One region of the Leclercia sp. G3L genome, then DNA from elsewhere that is predicted to be linked to it. Evidence: predicted binding sites of a transcription regulator. Region 1 holds the regulator's gene; each other region holds the start of a gene.
What was found. The regulator CRP, encoded in region 1, controls carbon source genes, mostly activating them, when cyclic AMP is high. The targets are predictions, from matches to a motif close to ATGTGANNNNNNTCACAT.
Positions count from the first base shown of each region.

Region 2: LRS40_RS14435 (CidA/LrgA family protein) is a predicted target of CRP. The motif match lies at 4,746-4,763, and genes of this name have one in related genera.
Region 3: rhaS (HTH-type transcriptional activator RhaS) is a predicted target of CRP. The motif match lies at 1,332-1,349, and genes of this name have one in related genera.

Region 1 covers NZ_CP088265.1:1,558,482-1,565,920, forward strand. Annotated here, with positions in the region: gene LRS40_RS08755 (YccS/YhfK family putative transporter) at 1-1,534, opposite strand, end outside; gene crp (cAMP-activated global transcriptional regulator CRP) at 1,591-2,223, opposite strand; gene LRS40_RS08765 (OsmC family protein) at 2,533-2,937, shown strand; gene LRS40_RS08770 (phosphoribulokinase) at 3,027-3,896, opposite strand; gene LRS40_RS08775 (YheU family protein) at 3,927-4,145, opposite strand; gene LRS40_RS08780 (hydrolase) at 4,142-5,164, opposite strand; gene mdcA (malonate decarboxylase subunit alpha) at 5,392-7,047, shown strand; gene LRS40_RS08790 (triphosphoribosyl-dephospho-CoA synthase) at 7,047-7,439, shown strand, end outside.
Region 2 covers NZ_CP088265.1:2,738,237-2,745,675, reverse strand. Annotated here, with positions in the region: gene bglF (PTS beta-glucoside transporter subunit IIABC) at 1-1,663, opposite strand, end outside; gene licT (BglG family transcription antiterminator LicT) at 1,803-2,636, opposite strand; gene dusC (tRNA dihydrouridine(16) synthase DusC) at 2,794-3,726, opposite strand; gene map (type I methionyl aminopeptidase) at 3,817-4,596, opposite strand; gene LRS40_RS14435 (CidA/LrgA family protein) at 4,812-5,210, shown strand; gene LRS40_RS14430 (CidB/LrgB family autolysis modulator) at 5,207-5,902, shown strand; gene cdd (cytidine deaminase) at 6,031-6,915, shown strand; gene sanA (outer membrane permeability protein SanA) at 7,044-7,439, shown strand, end outside.
Region 3 covers NZ_CP088265.1:1,240,008-1,247,446, reverse strand. Annotated here, with positions in the region: gene rhaR (HTH-type transcriptional activator RhaR) at 1-294, opposite strand, end outside; gene rhaS (HTH-type transcriptional activator RhaS) at 367-1,203, opposite strand; gene rhaB (rhamnulokinase) at 1,505-2,974, shown strand; gene rhaA (L-rhamnose isomerase) at 2,971-4,230, shown strand; gene rhaD (rhamnulose-1-phosphate aldolase) at 4,326-5,156, shown strand; gene rhaS (rhamnose ABC transporter substrate-binding protein) at 5,242-6,228, shown strand; gene LRS40_RS07265 (sugar ABC transporter ATP-binding protein) at 6,283-7,439, shown strand, end outside.

The DNA of each region.
Region 1 (7,439 bases):
GCCCGCTCTGCCACTGCGGCCATAGCCAGACCATCCCCCCGAAGGCGATCAGGCAGCCAATCAGGGTATCGGCCAGCCGGGCGACAATAAACTGCTCGCCGTTCAGGGTCAGCAGCTGCAGGGTGTACACCGCCGTGACCGTAAAGCCCACCGTCGCCCAGCCGTAGCTCTTGCGAATGATCAGGTAGCTTACCAGCGTCACCATCAACATCCCGGCAAGGGTGTAGCCTTCCGGGACGTGGAAGTGCAGGGTCACGCCGGCAATAATCAGCCCCGCCAGCGTGCCGGCCGCCCGGTGGAGAATACGCACCCGCGTCGCGCTATAGCCGTTTTGCGTCACCAGCAGCACTGTCATTAAGATCCAGTAGGGTTTCGGCAGGTGCAGCGCCACGCCCATCAGGCTGGCGATACTCAGCATCACGCTGATGCGCGCCGCGTTACGCAGGGCGGCAGACTTCAGCGACAGATAGCTTCTCAGAGCGGGGATCAGCGGCAGGCGTTTCTGCTTGTCCGCCATCAGGTCGCGCGGGTAGAGCGGGCGCTGGGTGCGCAGCACGCGGGCAATACGGCTGAAGTGCCAGGCGCAGAACTGACCCACCGGGTTATCCGGGTGCTGGCGGGCAATTTTCTCCAGGGCGCCGAGCTGCTTGTCCATGGTGAAGCGGGTGGGGTAGCGATGATAGAGAATGTCGTCAGCCAGCACCCGCAGGCGTGCCGCAACGGTCTGCGCGTTCCAGCGGATCACCGCTTCAGCGTGACTGCGCTCCACCAGCTTCTGCACCTCCTTCGGGTGATGCAGGCTGACGGAGATGTGCTCCTGTAGATCCAGCCCCACCTGGAAGGTGCGCAGCAGGCGTTTGTATTCATGATTCCTGTTGGCCGCCAGCATATGCAGCTGTTGGTAACAGAGGCTGATCAGGTCCACTACCTTCTGCTGGCGGGCCAGCAGCGGGGGCAACGATTTTTCAGGGTCGGTGTGCTGCGTCAGCAGGGTGTATTTTGCTTCGCAATAATCCGCCAGCTGTTGATAGAGCATGCTCAGCGACTCACGCAGCGGCTGTTCACGCCACATCCAGAACCAGAACCAGTTAAACAGCCCGTACCAGAGGGTGCCCAGCGTATAGAGGAGTAGCGGTTCCCAGACCGGCATATTCCCCGCCAGGCTCAGGGTAAAGATGGCCGCAATCAGCGAGGCGGGCAGCAGTCGCGCATGCAGGGCGCTGATCTCAGCCGTGACCCCTAGCGTCATCGCCAGCACGGTCAGAATCAGAGGCAGCGGAATATCCCGCGCCAGCAGCAGCTGTACGGCCAGGCTACAGCCCGCGAACAGGCAGCCGCCAATAGTCAGACGTTTAAAGAAGCGCTTATGTGGCGTGCCCAGACCGGCAATGTTGCAGCAGGCAGGAACGAGAGAGAAGAGCAGGCCGTGTTGCAGATGACCGAAGATCAGACCCACAGCCACAGGGAGACACAACACCAGGGTTTGCCGCAGTGCGTAGTTAACTTCCGGGTGATAAATGAGCCTGCGCCACATGGGGATAGAGACAAAAACGGCGTGTCATCGTGCGATGCCACGCCGTTTTAGCGGAATTAACGTGTTCCGTAAACCACGATGGTTTTACCGTGGGCGGAAATCAGGTTTTGATCTTCCAGCATTTTCAGGATACGACCCACTGTCTCACGAGAACATCCGACGATCTGACCAATTTCCTGACGGGTAATTTTAATTTGCATACCGTCCGGGTGGGTCATAGCGTCTGGCTGTTTCGCCAGGTTCAGCAGGGTCTGGGCAATACGGCCCGTTACGTCGAGGAAGGCGAGGTTACCCACTTTCTCGGACGTGACCTGCAGACGGCGAGCCATCTGCGAAGAGAGGCGCATCAGGATATCCGGATTCACCTGGATCAGCTGGCGGAATTTCTTATAAGAGATCTCAGCCACTTCACAGGCCGTTTTTGCACGAACCCAGGCGCTACGCTCCTGACCTTCTTCAAACAGGCCCAGTTCGCCGATAAAGTCTCCCTGATTCAGGTAAGAGAGGATCATCTCTTTGCCTTCTTCATCTTTGATCAGCACTGCCACTGAGCCTTTGACGATGTAGTACAACGTTTCCGCTTTTTCACCCTGGTGAATCAGCGTGCTCTTCGATGGGTACTTATGAATATGGCAATGAGACAAGAACCATTCGAGAGTCGGGTCTGTTTGCGGTTTGCCAAGCACCATGCGCTGTTATCCTCTGTTATAAGCTGTCTCCAGAGTCTGGCTATGTACCTGTACTCTGGGGTTGCAATCGAATTCTTCCCCCTGCCTGGGGTCTGGCTGGCACAATAATTAGCAGCCTGTAATGTGTGATGTCCTCTGCATACATGTGTAACGTCAATGTATTACTGTAGCATCTCGACTGTTTTAGCATAGCTTTTGCCGCGTGTCTCCTGGTGTCTCGCTTCAGCTTGATGCAGGTCGACTTCCGTTGTCAGAATTGTTACTGGCGCGTAATCTGTCAGGAAAAATGCAATCCTGGAGTTAATAAAAATGCAAGCACGTGTGAAATGGGTTGAAGGGCTAACGTTCCTCGGTGAGTCGGCTTCCGGGCACCAGATTTTGATGGACGGTAACTCCGGCGATAAAGCGCCAAGTCCGATGGAAGTGGTCCTGATGGCGGCAGGAGGATGCAGCGCGATCGACGTGGTGTCGATCCTGCAAAAAGGGCGTCACGATGTGACCGACTGTGAAGTGAAACTGACCTCAGAGCGTCGTGAAGAGGCGCCGCGCCTGTTCACCCATATCAACCTTCACTTCGTGGTCACCGGCAAAGCGCTGAAAGACGCGGCGGTATCCCGCGCGGTCGATCTTTCTGCGGAGAAGTACTGCTCCGTGGCGCTGATGCTGGAGAAAGCGGTAAATATTACCCACTCGTATGAAGTGATCGAGGCGTAAGCCTTGCTAAAACGCCGGGCGGCACTTCGTTTGCCCGGCCTACAGAGCCCGTAGGCCCGGTAAGCGTAGCGCCACCGGGCAACAAGGCTTCAATCGATTTTCTTGCCTTCCATCAACCGCTGCACCAGCGGCATCATGATTAACTCCATCGCCAGCCCCATCTTCCCGCCCGGAACCACCAGCGTATTGATATGCGAAATAAACGAACCCTGTAGCATCGCCAGCAGCCAGGGGTAATCGATATTGTCCAGATTGCGGAAATGGATCACCACGAAGCTCTCGTCCAGGGACGGGATAGCCTTGGCGGCAAAGGGGTTCGAGGTGTCTACGGTCGGAACGCGCTGGAAGTTAATGTGGGTGCGGGAAAACTGTGGCGTCAGGAAGTTAATGTAATCTTCCATTGAGCGCACCACGGAGTCCATCACCGCCTCGCGGGAATGACCGCGCTCGCTGGTATCCCGCGTCAGCTTCTGGATCCACTCCAGGTTAACAATCGGCACCACGCCCACCAGCAGATCGACATGGCGCGCCACGTCGTGTTGCGGCGTGACCACCCCGCCATGCAGGCCTTCATAAAACAGCACGTCGGTGGGTTCCGGCAGCGGCTGCCAGGGTGTGAAAGTGCCCGGCACCTGGTTCCAGGGCACCGCTTCGTCATAGGTGTGCAGGTATTTGCGCGCCTGACCGGTGCCGCTTCGCCCGTATTCAGCGAAGGTTTGCTCCAGCAGGCCAAAGTCGTTGGCATCCGGGCCAAAGTAGCTGATGTGTTTGCCGAGATCGCGGGCCTTGCGGATCGCCATATCCATTTCAGGGCGGGTAAAGCGGTGAAAACTGTCGCCTTCCACTTCCGCGGCGCGCAGATGCAGCTGCGAGAAGATCTTACGAAAGGCGAGGCTGGTGGTAGTGGTACCCGCACCACTCGACCCTGTAACGGCAATAACCGGATGTCTGGCGGACATAGCAACTCCCTGAATGGAAAGATGTCGCGGTTAACCGCGAAATTGATTGCGAGGCATGATGTTGACGGTTTCGTGCAGCTCGGACCATACGACCAGCACCTCACCGCTTTGCAGCTGGCGCCTGACGTCGGCAACCTTCTGCTCAAGCGAAAGCTCCTGTTCACCATAATCGGTGCCTTCGCGTAACACAAAGCTTTCAATCAGATTATCCAGCGTTTCGGGAGCCAGATCTTGCCAGGGAATAATCATCTTATCGGTTCCAGGTATGTGGTCAGCCAGTCCGGGATACGCGTTTCCAGCCACATCGTCGGGCGACGCAGCGTGCCGCCGACAAAACCCACGTGTCCGCCGTGTTCGGTCAGCTGATACTGCACGTTAGCGGGCAAAAATTCCTGCGCGGGTATCGAGTGATGATCCATAAAGGGATCGTCTTTAGCATGAATAATCAGCACAGGTTTCGTGATGTTGCTGAGCAACGGCATGGCGCTGCACTGGCGATAGTAGTCAATAGCATCGGCAAAACCGTGAATTTTGGCGGTGATCAGATCGTCAAATTCGCGCAGGCGACGCACTTTCTTCAGCTGTCGCAGACTGACCGGCAGCGTATCCGGGTATGCCTTCAGTTTGCGTGCCGCATTGGCTTTGAGCAAGTTAAGCAGATAACGCTGATAAACGCGCGAAAAGCCCTTATCCATATGATAGCTGCAGTGTTCCAGCATGAACGGAGCAGAGACGATGGCGGCGGCGTCCAGAGGAATATTGTCGCCCTCTTTTGCCAGCAGGCAGGCGAGCATGTTTCCGCCCAGCGAATAGCCCACCGCCGCCGTGGGGGCCGGGCCGTGGGTCTCTGCCAGCCAGCGCAGGAACCAGGTGCCATCTTCTGTTTCGCCGGAATGATAGATGCGTTTCTGGCGATTGGGTTCGCCGCTGCATCCCCTGAAGTGCATCACTACCCCCAGCCAGCCGCGCGCTTTCGCTGCCTGAATCAGGCCGTGGGCATAGGGGCTGTGCAGGCTGCCCTCGAGGCCATGAAAGACCACCAGCCGGGGTTTGTGCCGGGCCTGAAGCGGATCTTCACTCCAGGCTAAATCAACGAAGTCATCATCCGGCAGGTCAAGGCGCTGCCAGACGGGGGTGAAAAGCACTTTACGACGGATGAGGCGCGGCAGCATGGTCTGCAGATGGCGATTAGCCACGCCCCGCATGGGGACAAATTCTGCGCTCTCGTCGGGTGCAATGTTGAAGTCTGATGGAATGATTTGGGCCATAAAGGTGATGCTAATTATTGTCTGTTATTTACGATACCTTCCGAATTGTACCCCGTTTAGCCTGGTTTTCCGAAACATGAACTGATCCCGATCACAAATATTTACCTTGATTATTACTCTCAGGCTAATGATTCCCCTGCGCGCTTAATTGATGACTTTATCACCAGGGTGCACACTTAACTCAACGTTAAGCAAACCTAAAGATGTGCTGAATCAGGAGGTTAACAATGTTATCAGGGCAAACGCCAGCCCGGAACTGGAACACGCGTCGCACTGAAAAAGCGCGCCGCCTGGCTTCCGTCCCGGTGCAGGGCAAGGTACTGCCAACAGGCGACCTTGTCGCCATGCTGGAAAAATTGATCGCCCCAGGCGACAAAGTCGTACTGGAAGGGAATAACCAAAAACAGGCAGACTTTCTCTCCCGCTCGCTGGCCGACGTGAACCCGCAAATTGTTCACGATCTGCATATGATTATGCCGAGCGTCGGTCGTAGCGAACACCTGGATATTTTTGAGAAGGGCATCGCCCGCAAACTCGACTTCTCTTTCTCAGGTACCCAAAGCCTGCGTATTTCGCAGCTGCTGGAAGACGGGCAGCTGGAGATCGGTGCCATCCACACCTACATCGAACTCTACTCCCGCCTGTATGTCGATCTCTCGCCGAACGTGGCGCTGATTGCCGGTTTTAAAGCCGACCGTAAAGGTAACCTTTATACCGGCGCCAGTACCGAGGATACCCCGGCGCTGGTCGAAGCCGCCGCCTTCCACGACGGCATCGTCATCGCTCAGGTGAACGAGCTGGTGGACGACGAGTGCGATCTGCCGCGTGTGGATATCCCCGGCTCCTGGATTGATTTCGTGGTGGTGGCAGACAAGCCGTTCTTTATCGAACCGCTGTTCACCCGTGACCCGCGCCTGATCAAACAGGAACACATTCTGATGGCGATGATGGCCATCAAAGGCATCTATGCGGAACACCAGGTTCAGTCCCTGAACCACGGTATCGGCTTCAACACCGCCGCTATTGAGCTCCTGCTGCCGACCTACGGCGAGCAGCTCGGCCTGAAAGGCAAAATCTGTAAACACTGGACGCTGAACCCGCATCCAACGCTGATCCCGGCTATTGAAAGCGGCTGGGTGGAGAGCGTGCACTGCTTCGGCGGTGAGCTGGGGATGGAAGAGTACATTCGTGCCCGCCCTGACATCTTCTTTACCGGCGCCGACGGCTCCATGCGCTCCAACCGCGCCTTCTGCCAGCTGGCAGGGCAGTACGCGGTGGATATGTTTATCGGCTCCACGCTGCAGGTTGATGGCTATGCCAACTCCTCTACCGTGACCCGCGGCCGTCTTTCCGGCTTCGGCGGTGCGCCCAACATGGGACACGACCCGCACGGTCGTCGTCATGCCACCCCGGCCTGGCTGAACATGATCACCGAACCTGACCCCATGCAGCGCGGTAAAAAGCTGGTGGTGCAGATGGTGGAAACCTTCCAGGCGGGCGTGAAACCGACCTTCGTCGAAAAACTCGATGCTGTTGAGGTGGCGAAAGCCTCCGGTATGCCGCTGGCCCCGGTCATGATCTACGGCGATGACGTCACCCACGTGCTGACGGAGGAGGGGATTGCTTACCTCTACCGGGCCAAAGATCTTGAGGAACGTCGTGCCATGGTCGCTGCCGTCGCGGGTATTACCGACATCGGCCTGGGTGTGGACGCCAAACGCGTCGCCGAGCTGCGCCAGAGTGGCAAAGTGCTCTACCCGGAAGATATGGGCATTCGCCGCACCGACGCCACCCGCTCTCTGCTGGCGGCTGGCAGCGTGTCTGACCTGGTTGAATGGTCGGGCGGTCTGTACAACCCACCTGCGAAATTCCGGAGCTGGTAATGAAACTTCTGCCCCGGATCCAGGTTGAAGGCGGTGCCGAATGGCTGGCGCGAACCGCCACGCAGTGTCTGATTGACGAAGCGCGACTCAGCCCGAAACCCGGTCTGGTGGACAGTCGGGGGAACGGCGCGCACCACGATTTATCGCTCGCGCTGATGGAGCGTTCGGCGCATAGCCTGACCCCCACGTTTCAGGCGCTGGCGCTGCAAAGCTGGCAGCGTCCGGCCGATATCGCGCTACGGCAGACCGTGGGGCGGCTGGGGCGCGAAGGCGAGCAGCAGATGATGGCCGCCACCGGCGGGGTGAATACCCACCGGGGCGCTATCTGGGCGCTGGGCTTGTTAGTCAGCGCCGTGGCGATGCTCGGTGGCAATGCGCAAGCCCGGACGATA
Region 2 (7,439 bases), 1.2 Mb from region 1:
TAAACGGCTTGCCGTCGAGCTTCACGGTGTCGATCCCGACGTGGATCAGCACTTCGATGCCGCTGTCGCTCAACAGGCCAATGGCATGCTTAGTGGCAAATATCGAGGCCACTTCCCCCGCAAAGGGGGCAATCACTTTGTTATCGGCAGGAACGATAGCTGCGCCCTGACCGAGCAGGCCGCTGGCAAAGGTGGCGTCCGGCACCTGGTCCAGCGCCAGTACCGTGCCGCGCATCGGGGAGAGCACCGTGTCGCCATCGACGTTAGCGACCACCGGGGAAGCGTCGGCCGGGCTGGCAGGCATTCCGGCAATCAGGGTCAGGGCACAGCTCAGCACCAGCGCCACCACCATGCCCGCAATCCCGCCCCACAGCGTGGCGTCCACCCCGCCAGGAGGGATCATCTGCGCGATGGTGAAGATATTACCGAAGCCAAAGGAGTAAACGTGAGTGTCAAAGAAACCGACAATCGCGCCGCCGACCGCCCCGGCCACGCAGCCGAAGATGAAGGGACGACGCAGCGGCAGGTTCACGCCATAGACCGCCGGTTCGGTGATACCGAAAATCCCGGCCGTTACCGACGAGCCCGCCAGCATCTTCAGCTTTGTGTCACGGGTACGCAGGAACACGCCGAACGCGGCACCTACCTGCCCCATCACCGCCGGCAGTAACATCGGCAGCATCGAATCGTGACCCAACACGGCGAGGTTATTGATCATCAGCGGCACCAGCCCCCAGTGCAGACCGAAAATGACGCATATCTGCCATACCGCGCCCATCGCCGCGCCAGCCAGCCAGGGGGCAAGCACGTAGATCCACTGATAGCTGTTCGCCAGCATCTGGCTGAGCCAGGTGGCCACCGGGCCGATAACCAGAAAGGTCAGCGGCACCGTGACGCCGAGACAGATCAGCGGCGTGAAGAAATTTTTCATCGCCGACGGCAGGCGTTTGTTGCCCTGCTTCTCCAGCCAGCAGCTGACCCAGGCGGCAAGAATGATCGGAATGACCGACGAGCTGTAGTTAAACCAGGTCACCGGAATGGCGAGGAAGGCATTGGCCGCCGCGCCCGCCTGCTGACTGGCCTCAAAGGCCTGAATCATGGTCGGATGCACCAGCGCCCCGCCAATCACCATGGTGATAAACGGGTTACCGCCAAACTTTTTACCGGCGGTGTAGCCCAGCACCAGCGGGAAGAAGAAGAACAGCGCGTCACTGGTGGCAAACCAGATTTTGTAGGTGCCGCTGTCGGTGGTCAGCCAGCCGCACACCACCGCCAGCGCCAGCAATCCCTTCAGGATCCCCGAGGCGGCGAGGACGCCGATAAAGGGAGTAAAAATGCCGGAGACAATATCGATAAGCTGGCCGCCGAGGCTGGTTTTTTCGCCTTTATCCTCTGCGGCGAGTACCGCGTCATCAGCCAGCCCCGCCTCCTGACTAACGGCCTGCCAGACGTCATGAACGTGGTTGCCAATCACCACCTGGAACTGGCCGCCGCTTTCGACAACCATGATCACCCCGGGATTGATCTTCAGCCCTTCAGCATCCGCACGTTGAGAATCTTTCAGTTTGAAACGCAGCCGGGTGGCGCAATGAACCAGGCTGACGATGTTCTCTTTGCCGCCAACGTGGCCGAGAATATCCTTCGCCAGTGCTTGATATTCCATCTCTTTTTCCTTCTTCACTGCCCGCAGGCAGGGTTTGACCGAGTCGTAAAAATAAAAAAACCCGAGAACGACGCCCTTTCGGGAGCCGCGCTCAGGTTTTGCCTGCATAGTGCAGTAACAATCCGTTTGTAGCGGGGGCTTAGCGCCCCTCTTTTCTCACGCGCTCAATATGAATGGTGAGAAACATAATCTCTTCGGTGGTCAGCTCGCGCTGATAACTCTTTTGCAGATGCCGGGCAATCTTTTCGGCACACATCCACGCCTTCGCGTAGTTATCTTTTACCGCCGAGTGCAGCGAGGCGTCGTCATCCGCGACCACGGTGCGGGTCAGCATCCGCTGGGCAAAAAACTTCAGATGGGTGACGAAGCGCTGATAGCTTAGCGACTCCTCGTCATACTCCAGCTGTAAGCTGTATTTCACCAGCTGCAGGATCTCCTGCATTACCCGGGTAACGTGCATGACCTCCGGCATCTCGCTATGCAGCTGGGCGGTGACCAGATGGAGCGCGATAAATCCGGCTTCATCTTCGCCCAGCTCCACGCCCAGCCGTTGAGCGATGATGGCCCGCGCCTGCTGGCCCAGCTCAAACTCTTTCGGGTAGAGCCGCTTAATGTCCCACAGCAGCACGTTTTTGATCGCCAGCCCTTTCTTCTGCCGCTCAATCGCAAAGTAGCAGTGGTCGGTTAAGGTGATGTACAAACTCTCCTGCAGTTTCCCCAACCGCTGCGCCGCCAGCCCGATGATGCGGTCGCAGGTGGTCATCACTTCCAGCGGGATCTGGCTGAGTAACTCCCCCAGCCGTTGCACCAGCTCGTCGCTTTGCAGGGCAAACACTTTCTCGATATTCGCTTTCGGGACCAGGTCGCCAGGGTGCTTTTGAAAGGCCAGCCCACGGCCCATCACGACCTGTTCGCGCCCCTGTTCATCCAGAACAACCACCACATTATTATTCAGTATTTTGGCGATTTTCATTTCATGCCCCAGAAACAAAAAAACCTGACCTCCGGCAGATGCCAGAAAATCAGGTTTTGCCTGCCGCAGCAGTAACAATCCAGTTAGCGCACTTTACCAGTTTCGTTCGATGCCACAATGCGCCCCGCTAAAAAACGTGACGCAGATCGACGTTGGCCTATTTTGACTGAATAACCCGGGCGATCTCCGCCGAGGTTTGCAGGGTGCGGATCTCCTGAAACAGGCCCAGGGCATCGTCGTACTCTTTCCGCAGGTAGCTCAGCCACTGCTTGATACGCGCTACATGGTACAGACCGGTGTCGCCCTGCTTTTCGAGGCGGGAGTACTTCTTCATCAGCGTCACCACTTCCGGCCAGGGCATGCGCGGCTCGTTGTATTTGATCACCCGGCTGAGGTTGGGCACGTTGAGCGCTCCGCGCCCGATCATGATGGAATCGCAGCCGGTCTCTTTCATACAGGCCAGCGCGCTCTCGCGATCCCAGATCTCGCCGTTGGCCACCACCGGTATGGTCAGCCGTTGGCGGATCTCGCCGATGGCCTGCCAGTTAATGCGCTCGGCTTTATAGCCGTCCTCTTTGGTACGGCCATGAACCACCAGCTCGCTGGCACCCGCCTGCTGCACCGCGTCGGCAATTTCAAACTGCCTGTCGCCGCTGTCCCACCCCAGACGCACCTTCACCGTGACCGGCAGATGGGAGGGCACCGCCTCGCGCATCGCTTTCGCGCCGCGGTAGATCAGCTCGGGATCTTTGAGCAGCGTGGCCCCGCCGCCGCTGCCGTTAACCATTTTCGACGGACAGCCACAGTTCAGATCCACGCCCCAGGAGCCCAGCTCGACGGCGCGGGCGGCGTTTTCCGCCAGCCACTCGGGATATTGTCCCAGCAGCTGTACGCGCACCAGAGTGCCTGAGGGGGTGCGGCTCTGGTGATGCAGCTCCGGGCAAAGTCTGTAAAACGATTTTACCGGCAATAACATATCCACCACCCGCAGGAACTCGGTGATGCAGAGGTCATAGTCGTTAACGTCGGTCAGCAGCTCACGCACCAGCGAATCGAGCACGCCTTCCATCGGTGCCAGTAATACACGCATATCAGTACCCGTAAAAAAAGACGCGCTATAGTAGCCGCTCCCGCGAGAGGTGGGAAGCGTCAGGGAAGATATGCGTGTGGGGCTGCGGTCTTATTCAGGGAGCGTCTCTTCAGGGCGCAGGGTTAGCACCTCAAAACCGTCTGCCGTTACGGCGATAGTGTGTTCCCATTGTGCAGACAGCTTTTTGTCACGGGTCACCACCGTCCAGCCGTCCTTCTTCGTTTTGATCCGGCTGTCGCCCTGATTGATCATCGGTTCGATAGTGAAGACCATCCCCTCCTGCAACACCGGCCCTTCGCCGGGTTTGCCGTAGTGCAGGATCTGCGGCTCTTCGTGCATCTCTTTACCAATGCCGTGCCCGCAGTACTCGCGCACTACGCTGTAGCCCTGGCTTTCAACGTATGACTGAATAGCGTGGCCAATGTCGCCCAGCGTGGCGCCCGGTTTGACGGCCTTAATCCCCTTCCACATCCCCTCGTAGGTCGCTTTCACCAGCCTGCGGGCCAGGGGCGAAACCTCGCCGATAAGATACATTTTACTGGAGTCGGCGATCATGCCCGCGTTTTCGAGGGTGATGTCGACGTTGACGATGGCACCCGATTTGAGATGCTCCGACTCCTTCGGGATACCGTGGCAGACCACGTCGTTGACCGAGGTGTTCAGCACGTAGGGGTAGTCATACTGCCCTTTGCTGGCCGGACGGGACTTAAGCTCCTCGACGATAAACGCCTCGGCGCGATTGTTGATCTCCATGGTTGATACGCCAGGCTTAATAAATTCGTCCAGCATGGTGAACACCGAGGCCAGCAGTTCACCCGCGTGGCGCTGGCGGGCCAGCTCGTCGGCGGTTTTAATGACAATTGATGGCATTGATTACCTCCAGTAAAGGGTTAGGGCCGGATTTGGGCATCATTATCTTTATCTGCCGATCGTATATTGTCAGCGCCGCGTTGTCTCCTGCGGTTTGGGGAATTGCCCAACGTTCCAGAAAGTAATGTCTGGTATGCTCAAAAGTCATGATGTGATCCGTAGCACGTTTCCGGTTTTAATTGTATGATGAATGCGTTCCATTAAGGACTTTCACCATGAAGAAATCACTGATCGTTGTCTGGCAATACCTGCGCGCCTTCATCCTGATTTATGCCTGCCTGTATGCGGGTATTTTTCTCGCCTCCCTGCTGCCGATCACCATTCCCGGCAGCATTATTGGCATGCTGATCCTGTTTGTACTGCTCGCGCTGCAAATCCTTCCGGCAAAATGGGTTAAGCCCGGCTGCTCGGTGCTGATCCGCTATATGGCGCTGCTGTTTGTGCCGATCGGTGTGGGGGTAATGCAATATTACGACCTGCTGAGCGCGCAGTTCGGCCCGATATTTGTCTCCTGCACCATCAGTACGCTGGTGGCGTTTTTAGTGGTGAGCTGGAGCACGCATCTGGTGCACGGGGAACGTAACGTGGTTGGGCAAAAAGGACAGAAAAAATGATGGTCAATATCTGGTGGTCCCTGCCGCTCACCGTGGCGGTATTCTTCGCCGCCCGCAAGCTGGCGGTGCGCCTGAAGTTCCCGCTGCTTAACCCCCTGCTGGTGGCGATGGTAGTGATTATTCCGTTCCTGCTGTTGACCGGCATCCCCTACGCAAAATATTTCCAGGGCAGCAAGGTCCTCAACGATCTGCTGCAACCTGCGGTGGTGGCGCTGGCGTTTCCGCTGTATGAGCAACTGCACCAGATCCGCGCCCGCTGGAAGTCAATCATTACCATCTGCTTGGTGGGCAGCGTGGTGGCGATGATCACCGGCACCTCGGTGGCGCTGCTGATGGGGGCAACCCCGGAAATCGCGGCCTCTATATTACCTAAATCCGTCACCACACCGATCGCGATGGCGGTGGGCGGCAGCCTCGGTGGCATCCCGGCAATCAGTGCCGTGTGCGTGATTTATGTCGGTATTCTCGGGGCGGTATTAGGCCATACGCTGCTGAACGCCATGCGTATTCGCACCAAATCTGCGCGTGGTCTGGCGATGGGGACCGCATCTCACGCCCTCGGCACCGCCCGCTGCGCGGAGCTGGATTATCAGGAAGGGGCGTTCAGCTCCCTGGCGCTGGTGATCTGCGGGATCATGACCTCGCTGATTGCGCCGTTCCTGTTCCCGATTATTCTGGCGGTAATGGGCTAAAATTTGCGACGCGTCGCGCATTTTTCATTTGAGTTTCATAAGTTGCACACATAATGAGATCTGAGTCACATATAAAGCCTCGGCGGCTCCGTACACTACCGATCCATTAACCTTTATGAGGCAACGCCATGCATCCACGTTTTCAATCAGCTTTCGCTCAGCTTGCAGAGAATTTGCAGTCAGCCCTGGCCCCGGTTCTGGCGGATGCACACTTCCCCGCCCTGCTGACGGCTGAACAGGTCACCGCACTGAAACGTGCCACCGATCTGGATGATGACGCGCTGGCCTTTGCGCTTCTGCCGCTGGCGGCGGCCTGCGCCCGCGCCGACCTGTCCCATTTCAACGTGGGTGCCATTGCGCGCGGCGTAAGCGGCACCTGGTACTTCGGCGGCAATATGGAGTTTCTCGGGGCGACCATGCAGCAGACCGTGCATGCCGAACAGAGCGCCATCAGCCACGCCTGGCTGCGCGGCGAAAAATCCCTGCAGGCCATCACCGTGAACTACACGCCGTGCGGCCACTGCCGTCAGTTTATGAACGAGCTTAACAGCGGTTTGCAGCTGCGCATCAACCTGCCGGGCCGCGATCCGCATACGCTGGCGGATTACCTGCCGGACGCCTTCGGGCCGAAGGATCTGGAGATAAAATCCCTGCTGATGGATGAGCAGGATCATGGCTACGCCGTGAGCGGGGACGAGCTGGCCCAGGCCGCTATCCGCGCCGCCAACCAGTCGCACGCCCCCTACAGCAACTCCCCGAGCGGAGTGGCGCTGGAGTGTCGCGATGGCCGCATCTTCACCGGCAGCTATGCCGAGAACGCCGCCTTTAACCCGACGTTGCCGCCGCTGCAGGGCGCACTCAACCTCCTCAGCCTCAACGGTTACGACTACCCGGATATTCAGCGCGCCATTCTGGCGGAAAAAGCCGATGCTCCGCTGATCCAGTGGGATGCCACCGCGGCGACGCTGCGCGCGCTGGGTTGCACCAGCATCGACCGCGTATTGCTGGCGTAAGCCTCTGATGCGGGCAGCAATGCCCGCATAATTGATGAAAATCCCCCCAATTAAACCGCCGTTTCTTGCGCTTACCAGACGGGTAAAGTAGCCTGAGTGAAATTTCACCTTTGGTAAGAGTCATCTGTATGTTAAAGCGCGTGTTATACAGCCTGGTTGCCCTGATCGCCATCGTGCTGTTGACTGCGCTGGGCCTCGACCGCTGGATGAGCTGGAAAACAGCCCCCTATATCTTTGATGACCTTCAGGATCTGCCCTACCGTCAGGTTGGCGTGGTGCTTGGCACCGCCAAGTATTACCGCACCGGGGTGATCAACCAGTATTACCGCTACCGCATTCAGGGTGCGCTCAACGCCTACAACAGCGGCAAGGTCAACTACCTGCTGCTGAGTGGCGACAACGCTCTGCAGAGCTACAATGAGCCGGTCACCATGCGTAAAGACTTGATTGCCGCAGGCGTGGACCCGGCGGATATCGTGCTCGACTACGCCGGTTTCAGGACCCTCGATTCCATTGTCCGCACC
Region 3 (7,439 bases), 320 kb from region 1:
GACGTTGAGTTTCAGCCTTTCCGGGCAGTAAATGACGTTCTGCAACACCAGGTCGTTCACTGAGGCGTAGGAGTGTTTATCTTCGGCGCGGATGTAGAATAGATCCCCGCGGGTAATGCGGTAGGGCCGATCGTTGAGAACGTGCAAACCGTTGCCGCGCCAGACCAGCACCAGTTCACAGAACTCATGGGTGTGCTCAGCAAAGACGTTTTGCGGATAGCGATCCGCCACCGCGACGGCCTGGCCTGCGGAGGTAAAAAAATCATCTTTACGGAGAATTAACTGAGCAACCACACCATCACCTCAACGGCCAATAACCTGACATTATTAGCCTTTTTGCGGTGAAAAACGGTGACTGCCTTCGCGTTACTGAAGTGAAGCGTCCTTGCCGTGGCGAATGTCACGCGGCGACCAGTTAAACTCGCGGCGAAAAAGCGTCGAAAAGTGGTTACTGTCGCCGAAACCGCAGCGATAGGCGATATCCGTCACGCTTTCGTCGGTATGGCGCAGCAGGTGACGGGCTTTGATTAAACGCAGCCGGTTGAGATAGCGCTGGGGCGTCAGGCCGGTGTGCTGCTTAAGCTGGCGATGCAGGGTGCGCAGCGACAGGGAAAAATCATCCGCCAGCGTTTCCCAGCAGACATCCTCAGCAAAGTGATCTTCCAGCCAGGCCATCAGCTGGTTTAACCGCGCGTCGTTATTGTCCAGCCCTTCCACCAGGCTACTGCGGCGCAGCAGCACCAGTAGCTGCATAAACAACAGCTCCCGGGTGGCAATAGCGTGCGTTTCCTGACCGTCTTCGCTCTTCTCCATCTGGCTTACCAGATGACGCACCTGCTGGAGCGTGGATTGATTCACCCGCCAGTGTGACGGATAGTGCCCGTCCTTTTCCTGCGGCAGCAGCTGGTTCAGCCCGGAGAGAAACTGGAACGCGTCCGGGGAGCGGTAGAGCACATTGGTCAGGCACAGGTTGTCGGTATGTTCATACAGGTGCCTGTCATGGTCGCGCACAAAGCACACCGTGCCGCCGCTGATGGTGTACGGCTGGCCGTTAAATACGTGAATGCCCGTCCCGTGCTCAACGATAACAATCTCATGAAAATCATGATGATGCTCTGGAAACGCTGCCTGAGGGAGCCGTGGCTCAATCGCGACAGGCGAACCTCCCGCAGGAAAAAAATCCACGCTGTGTAGTACGGTCATAACGGCCCCCACCAATGAGAAATGTTCTCAAAATAGTAATTAAGGCTCTCCGGACTCACCTTAAATTTTCGGCAGCAAACCTCGCAAAAGCTGTCTGTTTTTCAAGAAACAGGCGGAAAGATCAGGAAATGCGGTAACCATCACATTGCCCACAAACCCCGCCATTACTGGAAACTGTGAACTTCCTCACGTTCATCTTTGCTTTCTTGCCAGCCGCAGATTTCGTCTGTCAGTGGCGAGAAGGTGGCTTTTTCTTCCCTTTCTTACACTCATCGCCAATGACTTAAAGAAGGACCCGACCATGACTTTTCGCCATTGTGTGGCAGTCGATTTAGGCGCATCCAGCGGCCGCGTCATGCTGGCCACCTGGGACTGTAACCAGCGCACGCTTTCGCTTCGTGAAATGCACCGTTTTGCTAACTGCCTGCAAAAGCAGGATGGCTTCGATACCTGGGATATTGACGCTCTGGAGACGGAGATCCGTACCGGCCTGGCCAACGTCTGCAATGAAGGCATTCTCATTGACAGCATTGGCATTGATACCTGGGGCGTTGACTACGTGCTGCTTAACAGCCACGGCGAGCGCGTCGGCCTGCCAGTCTCCTATCGTGATAACCGTACCGATGGCGTGATGGCGCATGCTATTGCCCAGCTTGGCAAAGAGAGCATTTACGGGCGCAGCGGCATCCAGTTCCTGCCCTTTAACACGCTGTACCAGCTGCGCGCGCTGGTTGAGCAACAGCCGGACCTGGCCGCCAGCGTGGCGCACGCGCTGCTGATCCCGGACTATTTCAGCTATCGCCTGACCGGCAATATGAATTGGGAATACACCAACGCGACCACCACCCAACTGGTTAATATCAACTCGGATAACTGGGATGAAAAGCTGCTGAACTGGACCGGCGCCTCGCCCGCCTGGTTTGGCACACCAACCCACCCGGGTAATGTGATCGGTCAGTGGCTTTGCCCGCAGGGCAATCACATTCCGGTGGTCGCGGTGGCAAGCCACGATACTGCCAGCGCGGTCATCGCCTCTCCGCTTGCCAGTAAAGACGCCGCCTATCTCTCCTCCGGTACCTGGTCGCTGATGGGCTTTGAGAGCAAGACTCCGTACACCAGCGATGCGGCAATGGCGGCGAACATCACCAATGAAGGCGGCGCCGAAGGCCGCTACCGGGTGCTGAAAAACATCATGGGCCTGTGGCTGCTGCAGCGGGTGCTGAAAGAGCAAAACATTACCGACCTGCCTGCGCTGATCGCCGAGACCGAAAAGCTGACGGCCTGCACGTTCCTGATCAACCCAAACGACGACCGCTTTATCAATCCGGCGCACATGAGCGTCGAGATCCAGGCCGCCTGCTTCGAGGCCGGACACCCGGTTCCTTCCCGCCCGGCCGAACTGGCGCGCTGCATTTTCGACAGCCTTGCCCTGCTGTATGCCGACATTCTGCACGAACTGGCTGACCTGCGCGGTAAGCCGTTCAGCCAGCTGCATATCGTGGGCGGCGGCTGCCAGAACCAGCTGCTCAACCAGCTTTGTGCCGATGCCTGCGGTATTACCGTAGTGGCGGGCCCGGTTGAGGCCTCTACCCTCGGCAATATCGGCATTCAGCTGATGACCCTGGACGAGCTGACCAGCGTGGACGATTTCCGTTCGGTGGTATCCGCGAATTACGGCCTGACCACCTTCACACCCAATCCCTGCCATGAAATTGCCCGCTACCGGGCGCAGTTTCAGCAAAAACGACTGACTAAGGAGCTTTGCGCATGACCACTCAAATTGAACAAGCCTGGGAACTGGCTAAACAGCGTTTCGCCGCCGTGGGCGTGGATGTCGAGGAGGCTCTGCGTCAGCTCGACCGTCTGCCCGTCTCTATGCACTGCTGGCAGGGCGATGACGTCGCCGGTTTTGAGAATCCGGGCGGCGCGCTGACCGGCGGTATTCAGGCCACCGGTAACTATCCGGGCAAGGCGCGTAACGCCGCCGAACTGCGGGCCGATCTGGAGCTGGCCCTGAGCCTGATCCCGGGGCCAAAACGCCTGAACCTGCACGCCATCTATCTGGAGTCCGACACGCCGGTCGATCGCAATGCCATCAAGCCGGAACATTTTAAGAACTGGGTCGAGTGGGCCAAAGCCAACAAGCTGGGGCTCGATTTTAACCCCTCCTGCTTCTCGCATCCCCTGAGCGCCGACGGCTTTACCCTCGCCCATGCCGATGACGAGATCCGTCAGTTCTGGATCGACCACGTGAAGGCCAGCCGTCGCGTGTCGGCGTACTTTGGCGAGCAGCTGGGCACCCCGTCGGTGATGAACATCTGGATCCCGGACGGGATGAAAGACATTACCGTTGACCGCCTCGCCCCGCGTCAGCGCCTGCTGGCCGCGCTGGATGAAGCGATCAGCGAAAAGCTGGACCCGGCGCACCACATCGACGCCGTGGAGAGCAAGCTGTTCGGCATTGGCGCCGAGAGCTACACCGTGGGTTCCAACGAGTTCTACATGGGCTACGCCACCAGCCGTCAGACCGCGCTGTGCCTGGATGCGGGACACTTCCATCCCACCGAAGTGATCTCCGACAAAATATCCGCCGCGATGCTGTATGTGCCGCACCTGCTGCTGCACGTCAGCCGTCCGGTGCGCTGGGACAGCGACCACGTGGTGCTGCTGGATGACGAAACCCAGGCCATCGCCAGCGAGATCGTCCGCCATGACCTGTTTGACCGGGTGCATATCGGCCTCGACTTCTTCGACGCCTCCATCAACCGCATCGCGGCCTGGGTTATCGGCACCCGCAACATGAAGAAAGCCCTGCTGCGCGCCCTGCTGGAGCCGACCTCCGAGCTGCGCGCGCTGGAAGCCGCAGGGGATTACACCGCGCGTCTGGCACTGCTGGAGGAGCAAAAATCACTGCCGTGGCAGGCGGTATGGGAAATGTACTGCCAGCGCAACGACGCCCCGGCGGGCAGCCAGTGGCTGGATACCGTGCGGGCGTATGAGCAGGACGTATTAGCCAATCGTAAGTAAAGACATTGCCCGGCGGCGCTTCGCTTGCCGGGCCTACGGGTAAAAGTAGGCCGGGTCAGCGCAGCGCCACCCGGCATTTTCAAAGGAAACACAGAATGCAGACCATCACCCAATCCTGGTTCGTTCAGGGCATGATCAAAGCCACCTCCGACGCCTGGCTGAAAGGCTGGGACGAGCGCAACGGCGGCAACCTGACGCTGCGCCTGGATGACGCGGATATTGAACCCTTTGCCGCCGACTTCCATCAGAAGCCGCGCTATATCGCCCTGAGCCAGCCGATGCCGCTGCTCGCCAACACGCCGTTTATCGTCACCGGTTCCGGCAAATTCTTCCGCAACGTGCAGCTCGATCCCACCGCGAATTTAGGGGTGGTAAAAGTGGACAGCGACGGCGCGGGCTACCACATTCTTTGGGGACTGACGGACGAAGCGGTGCCAACCTCTGAGCTGCCGGCCCACTTCCTCTCCCACTGCGAACGTATCAAGGCCACCAGTGGGAAAGATCGCGTGATCATGCACTGCCACGCCACCAACCTGATCGCCCTGACCTTCGTCCTGGAGAACAACACTGACGTTATTACCCGTCAGCTGTGGGAAGGCAGCACCGAGTGCCTGGTGGTATTCCCGGATGGCGTGGGCATTCTGCCGTGGATGGTGCCGGGTACCGACGAGATCGGCGCAGCCACGGCGATTGAGATGCAAAAACACTCTCTGGTGCTGTGGCCGTTCCACGGCGTGTTCGGCAGCGGCCCGACGCTCGATGAAACCTTTGGTCTGATCGACACCGCCGAGAAGTCTGCCGAAGTGTTGGTAAAAGTGTATTCGATGGGTGGCATGAAGCAGACCATCACCCGGGAAGAACTGATTGCGCTGGGCAAACGCTTTGGCGTTAACCCTGTGCAGTCGGCGTTAGATCTGTACAAATAAGAACATCGCGCCCCGCTCACTGAGACGGGGCGAAGCTACACCTGCAATCCCTACACAAATCACCTCATTAAGTGGAGTAAAAGCAATGAAAATAAAGACAAGCTTGATCCTCACCGTTGCCGCCCTGGCGTTGTCCGGTTCTGCTTTAGCTGAAGTGAAAATCGCCCTGGTGGCGAAATCCTTAGGTAACGGCTTCTTTGAAGCGGCAAACGTGGGTGCCCAGGAGGCAGCCAAAGAGTTAGGTGATGTCAAAGTGATCTATACCGGGCCGACCACCACCACCGCCGAAGCGCAGATCGAAGTGCTGAACGGGTTGATCGCCCAGGGTGTGGATGCGATCGCTATCTCCGCTAACGATCCTGATGCCGTGGTGCCGGTGCTGAAAAAAGCGATGCAGCGCGGGATCAAAGTGGTGTCATGGGACTCCGGCGTGGCGAAAGCCGGGCGCCAGATCCACCTCAACCCTTCCAATAACGCGCTGATTGGCGAGACGAACGTTAAGCTGGCGGCCGAAGCGCTGAAAGCGCTGAACGTGGAGAAAGGCGACGTGGCGGTGCTGAGCGCCACCCCAACCTCCACCAACCAGAACACCTGGATTGCCGAGATGAAAAAGGTGCTGCCGCAGTACCCGTCCGTCAATCTGGTGACCGTGGCCTATGGCGACGATCTGTCGGATAAGAGCTACCGCGAAGCGGTCGGCCTGCTGAAAACCTACCCGGATCTGAAAGTGATCGTCTCTCCGTCGTCGGTCGGCATCGTGGCGGCGGCGCAGGCGGTGAAAGATCAGGGCAAGATCGGCAAAGTGTACGTCACCGGTCTGGGCCTGCCGTCTGAGATGGCGGGCGCGGTGAAATCCGGCGCCAGCAAGAGCTTCGCCATCTGGAACCCGATCGACCTCGGGTATGCTGCCACTTACTTAGCGGATGACCTGGTGAAAGGCACGGCGACCAAAGAAGAAGCCAGCATGGGCAAATTGGGCAAAGTGAAGCTGGATGCCGACGGCAGCGGCGCGATGGCTGAGCCGTTTGTTTACGATGCCAGCAACATTGATAAGTTCTCGAAAATCTTCTGATTCCTTCTCCTCTCCCCTCTCCCGAGGGGAGAGGAGATCAAATGGAGAACTATCATGACCCCATTGCTTCAACTTAAAGGCATCACCAAGGTTTTCCCCGGTGTGCGCGCCCTTGAGAACGTGCAGCTTGAACTCTGGCCCGGCAAAGTCACCGCCCTGATCGGTGAAAACGGCGCGGGTAAATCGACGCTGGTCAAAGTGATGACCGGCATCTACCAGCCCGACGAGGGCGAGATCCTCTACAAAACCATTCCTATCCACCTGCCGACGCCCGATTCGGCGCACAAGGTGGGCATTACCGCAATTCACCAGGAGACCGTGCTGTTCGATGAGCTGTCGGTCACCGAAAATATTTTTGTCGGTCAGTACCTCTATAAAGGCATTTTCAAAAAACTCGACTGGCCGGAGATGCACCGCCGGGCGCAGGCGATCCTCACCCGTCTGGAGGTGCAGATCGACCCGCGCGCGACGCTGAAAACCCTGAGCATCGCCCAGCGGCATATGGTGGCGATTGCCCGGGCGCTGTCGTTTGACGCCCAGGTGGTGATCCTCGATGAACCCACCGCCGCCCTGTCGCAGCATGAAATTCTTGAGTTCTATCAGATCGTCGAACGCCTGAAACAGGAGGGGAAAGCGATCCTGTTTATCTCGCACAAGTTCGACGAAATTTTTGAGCTGGCGGATCACTACACCATCCTGCGCGACGGCGTGTTTGTTGGTGCTGGAGCCATCAACGACATCACCGAAGAGCGAATGGTGGCGATGATGGTCGGCCGCGCCATTACCCAGACCTTCCCGAAAGTGGCGTGCGAAAAAGGCGACACCGTGCTGGAGGTGAAAAATTTCTGCCATCCCACCGAGTTCGCGAATATCTCCTTTAGCCTGCGCAAAGGCGAGATCCTCGGCTTCTATGGGCTGGTGGGGGCCGGGCGTACCGAGCTGATGCAGGCGCTCTCCGGCGTCTCGCGTCCCTCCTCCGGCAGCATCGTGCTGAACGGTAAAGAGCAGCATTTCCGCCAGCCGGCGGACGCCATCCGGGCCGGGATTGTCTGCGTGCCTGAAGAACGCCAGAAGCAGGGGGCGATTATCGAGCTGTCGATTGCGCAGAACATCAGCCTGCCGCAGCTCAGCAAGCTCAACGCCAGCGGGGTGCTGAATGACGATCGCGAGTGGCAGCTGGCGGATGAATATGCCAAACGCCTGCAGGTGAA